2 regions of the Sutcliffiella cohnii genome follow, and region 2 is predicted to be linked to the other one. Evidence: riboswitches for the same ligand, from Rfam matches in the RefSeq annotation. Region 2 holds a riboswitch; the other holds the start of a gene.
The links. A riboswitch is a leader RNA that binds a small molecule or an ion and turns the genes downstream of it on or off. The one in region 2 is predicted to bind glycine.

Region 1: another riboswitch for glycine. It lies ahead of BC6307_RS06555 (alanine/glycine:cation symporter family protein); the one in region 2 lies ahead of gcvT (glycine cleavage system aminomethyltransferase GcvT).

What each region holds. Positions count from the first base shown of each region.
Region 1 covers NZ_CP018866.1:1,370,274-1,373,694, reverse strand. Annotated here, with positions in the region: gene BC6307_RS06560 (glycosyltransferase family 2 protein) at 1-130, opposite strand, end outside; gene BC6307_RS06555 (alanine/glycine:cation symporter family protein) at 322-1,797, opposite strand; glycine riboswitch at 1,863-1,951, opposite strand; glycine riboswitch at 1,955-2,054, opposite strand; gene BC6307_RS25000 (hypothetical protein) at 2,348-2,500, shown strand; gene BC6307_RS06550 (hypothetical protein) at 2,665-3,015, shown strand; gene BC6307_RS06545 (peptide-binding protein) at 3,081-3,421, opposite strand, start outside.
Region 2 covers NZ_CP018866.1:2,977,193-2,980,613, forward strand. Annotated here, with positions in the region: gene gcvPA (aminomethyl-transferring glycine dehydrogenase subunit GcvPA) at 1-716, opposite strand, end outside; gene gcvT (glycine cleavage system aminomethyltransferase GcvT) at 730-1,833, opposite strand; glycine riboswitch at 1,951-2,041, opposite strand; glycine riboswitch at 2,045-2,138, opposite strand; gene BC6307_RS14920 (DEAD/DEAH box helicase) at 2,396-3,421, shown strand, end outside.

The sequences.
Region 1 (3,421 bases), 1.6 Mb from region 2:
TTACTTGTCCTAATTCTTTTATCCAAGGTAAAGAAATAAAAACCGAAAATAAGAACCACAAAAAAGCGAATACATGGCAATACCAGAACTTCCTAACAACTGGAATATAATAGTTTTTTTTAGTTTCCATCCCAAATCACCTATTAATAGTTTCACCAAAGGGGATGTTTTTATCATTAATAATTTATGAACACGAAAACAGGAAACTTTAAATAGGTAGGGGTTACTTTTTATGCTAGAGGCCTGAACAACACCTTTTTTAATAATAAGCTTAAAGTTAAATGAAAACCGCCCCATTAACCACAGGGCGGCTTTCTTCTATTATGATACTTTCTGTTCTTCTTTTTTATCCTCAGTTTGTTCATACCCATCAGCCCAAAAGTCTGCGTTTTTAATTCCTAGTTTCGTAGAATTAAAGGTTGGGTCAAGGCCTTGTTTTTTCTGTCTTTCATAGTCTTTTAACGCTAGTAAAGCTGGTTTAGATAGCAATAGAATGGCGATTAAGTTGAGCCATACCATTATTCCAAGACCGATATCCCCGAGTGTCCAAGCTAAACCTGATTCTTTTACAGTACCGTAATAAGTCGCGGCAAGAAGGACTAGTTTTAAAATGGTAGACGCGATTTTGCTAAATCTTTGATTAACAAGATAGGCAAGATTCGTTTCCGCTATATAGTAATACGCCATAATCGTAGTGAAGGCGAAGAAAAATAGTGCGATTGCGATAAATGGTGAACCGAATGTAGGGAAGACAGATTCTACTGCTACTTGCGTGTAGCCTGTCCCTTCTTCTACGCCAGTAATGTTTTGTACAACATATTCTCCCGTTCCTTCGTCCATCGTGTTGTATGCGCCTGTGAATAAAATCATCAAAGCGGTGGATGTACAAACTAGGAAGATTCCGATATAAATAGAAAAAGCTTGTACCAGTCCTTGTTTAACAGGGTGAGAAACTTCCGCAGCAGCTGCTGTGTGAGCACCTGTTCCTTGCCCGGCTTCGCTCGCATAAAGACCACGTTTTACTCCCCATGCAATCGCAGAACCGATAATTCCGCCGAATATCGTATCAGCACCGAAGGCACTTGAAAAGATTAAGGAAAACACTTCTGGAACCTTGCTTATGTTAACGATAATAATAGAAAGTGTGACTAATATATACCCCATCCCCATAAACGGAATGACAACTTGGGTAACATTCGCGATACGTTTAATTCCACCGAATATAATTAAACCTAATATAATAATGAGAACAATCCCAGTAACCTTCTTATCAATCGAAAAGGCATTGTCAATCGCAATCCCGATCGAGTTCGATTGCACCCCAGGCATCAGGATGGCCATCGCGATTAAACTTGCGATGGAAAAAATAACAGCATACCATTTCCAACCTAGACCTTTTTCAATATAATAAGCAGGACCTCCACGGTATTCTCCGTCTTTTTTTTCTTTATAAATTTGCGCTAGCGTTGACTCGACGAACGCGGACGCTGCACCGACAAAGGCAATGACCCACATCCAGAAAACTGCTCCTGGACCTCCGTAGAAAATCGCCATTGCAGTTCCTGAAATGTTACCAACCCCAATACGGGCTGATAATGCTAAAGATAATGCCTGGAAGGAAGATACTCCTTCAGCTGAGCTTTTTCCGTTAAATAATAGTTTTCCCATTTCTTTCACGTGACGAATTTGTAGGAAATTACTACGAACTGTAAAATACACTCCTACAGCCACACAAAAGATGATCAACGGCGCACCCCATAATACATCATTGAGGTTTTTCATTAGTTGTTCCAACATACAATATTCTCTCCTTTTTTGTACAAGCAAAAAAGGACAGTAAGATGCCTTGTAACTTCACCCTGCTCTGTCCTTATACCTGAAAGTTTGACTTTATTGATAAAACAATAAAGCTTTCCCCTTTGGTGGTGTACTTCTTACACGCTCTCCAGAGGCGCGTCCAGTTGTGGTCCTTCTACCTGAGAGATTGGTTTCAAGGGTATTTTTTGAAACTTGCTCCTTCGGTGGCTTCGATTGCTCTCTCCCATAACTTTCATCCGCTTATTTTTTTATATGAAAGAATATTACTATCATTAGCATTACTTTGCAAATATAATTTTAGTATTTTATAAAAATAATAGAATTAACAAATGATCTAGTTTATGGAACATAGCAAGTTGCTGCTTAGCTACTACCCCTTCTACCGGGTATCGCCGATCATTGATAACGATTAGCTCATGAAAATTGTCTGGAAGTAAATGAAGCGACAAAAAAATTAGTCACACATACTATGACATTTCTATTTTTTTAGATATAATTACTTTCGTACTATTTAATAAAGGTGGTCACCATGACAAAGTGCCTAGACGGTGTATATTCTATTATTCTATACGAATTAACTAAACTAGTTGATGAGTATTATCGTTGCCCTGACCCTTGCATTAGGAATGAAATATATAAAGATATTCTTCTTTTAAGTGAAGCTGTTAACCAAGACTATTAGTTTTGGTTTTCTTTTTTGCTTGGCGTTTTAATTTTACATACTATTAATCTACTTCACTTTTTCATAGATAAATGTTGATTTATATGCCAACATACTTCCATGCCCTATCATTCACTCTAGTAAATGCATACTCTATCTTATGAAAATAAGGGAGGTTAAAAAATATGCAAGAAAATATCATCAATACTATTAGACAGTCTTTAATAGATAGTCTTTCTACTCTCACTCCTGGACATTATATTACGATCGTGGATGAAGAAGGCAGAACTAGGACATCAAGAGCTAGTGAAGAGATTTTACGCCCAGGAGAAATTGGTGTTGTGTTTTGCTTACCTATTATAGGAGCGCCAACGAGAAGATTACCCGACGTCAATTTAGGACGAAACCAATACGTTAGGGCTTTTTGTGGATTAACGACGATTGATGTATTCTGTAGTCAAAGAATAAGTGGTCCTCCGACACGAACAGTTTCGATGAGAACAGGGGAGTTTTTCGTTATTACTTGTGAACGGTAAATAAGATTATACAAAAAACAGGAGGCTAGCATTCGCCTCCTGTTTTTTTAGACGTGTAATCTAAATTACTCCGCCAACCACCAGTTTTTTATGTTATAAAAACCGTTACTTGGATGAAATTCAAATCCACCTAAGTTTATTGGTAATGCATAATGTACGTTTGGATAGTATAAAAATGTATACGGTTGGTCTTCCGAGATTTGTTGGTATAGTTCGTGTAAAACTTCCAATCTTTTTTCATCGTCTAGGATTTTTACATTTTCCTCTAGTAATTGATCAACCTCTGGATTACTGTGTTGCGTATAATTTAACCCTTGTTCTCTATGCTTCGAGTGAAAGTAATCCGTTTGATCTGGGTCTACCCCTAAACTCCATCCATTAATACATGCATCGTACTCATGTGCCA
Region 2 (3,421 bases):
ACAACGAACATAGCTTTTTCTGCATGTACTATTTCTTCAATATCTTTCAGTTTTTCGATTTGTCCAAAGAAGTTAGGATATTGAACAAGTACTGCTGCCACGTCACTATCCATTAACTCTTTTAAAGCGTCAAGGTCTGTTACACCGTCAACAGAAGGGACCTCTACTACTTCTACGTATTGACCACTTGCGTACGATTTTACAACATCTTTCGATTCTGGATGAACTGCGCTAGAAATTAATACTTTTTTCTTTCGAGTTTGACCGCATGATAGCATTGCTGCTTCCGCCAACGATGTTGCTCCATCGTACATAGAAGAGTTCGCTACTTCCATTCCTGTTAATTCACAAATCATCGTTTGGAATTCAAAAATGGCTTGTAATTCACCTTGAGAAATCTCAGGCTGGTATGGCGTATAAGCAGTGTAGAACTCGGAACGAGAAATAACATGATCCACAATAACTGGCATGTAATGGTCGTATACACCAGCACCTAAAAATGATGTATATTGCTTTAAGTTTTTGTTTTGATCTGCAAGTTGCTGCAATTCCTTCATTAATTCCGTTTCAGGTTTTGCTTTTTTTATGTTAAGTTCTCCTTGAAATCGAACTTTTTCTGGAATATCAGCAAACAATTCATCAATTGATGTAACACCAATTGTTTCTAACATTTCTTTTTGGTCAGTCTCTGTCATCGGTAAATAACGATGTTTCATGTTAGCTTCCCCCTTAATTTTTCGGACGTTTATAAAATGGAGTTTTTATAATCACTGCTTTTAAACGTTTCTTTCTCACTTGTACTTCTACTTCACGACCAAGCTCTGTGAATTCAGCTTTTAATAATGCTAAACCAATATTTTTCCCTAAAGTTGGTGATTGAGTACCGGTAGTAATTTCACCAATTTTCTCATCACCCACAAATACTTCATAGCCATGACGTGGAATTCCTTTATCAATCATTTCGATACCAACTAGTTTACGAGGTGCACCATTTTCTTTTTGTTCTTTTAACACTGCTTTTCCGAGAAAGTCTTCCTCTTTATTCGGTTTAACAGCAAAACCAACTCCTGCTTCAATTGGAGTAATGTCTTTTGATAATTCTTGACCGTAAAGAGCAAGATTTGCTTCAAAACGAAGTGTATCTCTTGCACCAAGACCAATAGGAAGTACACCCAATTCTTTCCCAGCTTCTAAAATAGCAGACCATAGTTTCGGAGCTGCCTCGTTTGAACAGTAAATTTCAAAACCGTCTTCTCCTGTATAGCCAGTTCTAGAAACTAATGTAGTTTCTCCAGCAACTTTAACACCATCTATAAATTTAAAAAACTTAATTTGTGATAAATCAGTCTCTGTTAGCTTTTGTAATGTTTGTTCTGCTAGTGGACCTTGAAGTGCTAATTGTGCAACGTTACTAGAGATGTTTACTATTTCAACATCTTCCGTTATATGTTCTATTAACCATTCATAATCTTTATCTGTATTCGCAGCATTAACAACTAGTAAATAGTCGTTGTCCGCCTTTTTATATATTAATAAATCATCTACTGTACCACCATTTGGATAGCACATTGCTGTATATTGCGCTCCACCGTCTTTCATTGTGGAAACGTCATTTGTCATCATTTTTTGTAAAAAGCGAAGACTTCCTGTACCTTTTACTTCAATTTCGCCCATGTGGGATACATCGAACAATCCAGCTTTCGTACGGACCGCTTCGTGTTCTTCTTTAATACTTGAAAACTGGACAGGCAATTCCCATCCGCCAAAATCGATTGTCTTACCTCCGTACTCTTTGTACAGGTCAAATATTGGAGTTCTACTTAATTGTGACACAGATTTGGCCCCCTTCACATTTTTAAAAGATTTACATTTTTTAAACAATTTGATAGAGATTTTTGTTTCTTTGATCAAAACAAAAAAGGACAGAACCCCCCCTTGTAAAAGTGAGTTCTCTGTCCTTGCACCTGAAAGTTTACCCTATTCGAATCGAATAAAGGCTTTCCCCTTTGGTGGTTCCCTAATTATGGAACGCTCTCCAGAGTTGCGTCCAGCAAGAGTCTTTTTACCTGAGAGATTCACAAATAATTTGCTTGCTCCTTCGGTGCTGTTAAACTGACAGTCTCTCCCCTTGCCATCATTCGCTACATATTTAACGATAAAATGGGTCATACTAGAATGTATCAAATTAGTAAATAAATATTTGTAACATTCTATCGAATACTCACTATTATCCTACCACTTACACTAATAAAAAGGCAACAATAAATCCCTTAACATTTTTATTTTTTTATGACTATAAAGTTCGTCTTTTGTTCTTAGGAAACGATTACATATAAGCATATTATTAAATTTACAGCAAAAAAACACTATTTTTTTATAGAAAGGATGCTCTTCAATGAATTTAGAAATAAGCTTCGACTCGAGTTGGCAAGAAGATTTAATGAAAAGAATGGAGGATGATGGTCCTTGGTCGAACTTTGATTTATTTCAGCTTGCACTGGAAGCAGAGGAGCATATGGCGATTGAACAGTTTGAAGGGTTACAAGCTCCTAATTATTTACCAAACTTAACTCCATTGCCCCATCAATTAGAAGTAGCTAAAAAAGTAGTGGGTGAAATGAACGGAAAAGCAATTTTAGCTGATGAAGTAGGGCTCGGCAAAACGATTGAAGCTGGTCTAGTACTAAAAGAATATATGATTCGTGGCCTTGTAAAAAAAGTACTAATATTAGTACCTGCATCACTCGTTTCGCAATGGGCGATTGAATTAAATCAAAAATTTTATATACCTGCAATTGCCCAGAAAAAAAGCTATGTTTGGGAACAATGTGACGTAGTTGTTTCTTCTATTGATACCGCAAAAAGAAACCCTCATCGTGATATTATATTCGAACAACAATACGATATGGTCATTATTGATGAGGCTCATAAACTAAAAAATAATAAAACAAAAAACTATGAGTTTGTGCAAGCGCTAAAAAAGAAGTTTTGTTTATTATTAACAGCTACACCTATTCAAAATAAAGTCGAAGAAATATTTAACCTAGTTTCTTTATTAAAGCCTGGACATTTAGGAAGCGAACAATACTTTGAGGAAATATTCAAAGCGAAAGAGAGAAAACTCGAAAATGATGAGTATTTAAAAGAGCTAGTGAATAAAGTTATGATACGAAACCGTCGTGGTGATACAGGTATTGATTGGCCCAAACGACATGTGGAGTCTTGCATAATAGAATTCAACGAACAAGAACAACAGCTTTATCAAACAATTTGTGATTTAAAGCATAATGAAGAACTTCCTATTACGAGTCAATTTTCCATTTTGACATTGCAGCGAGAAGCGTGTAGTAGTCGAGAAGCCGTATTTTTCACATTAAAAAACATGGTTGAGCGCAAGACAAAAGAAGATCCAAATTATGAA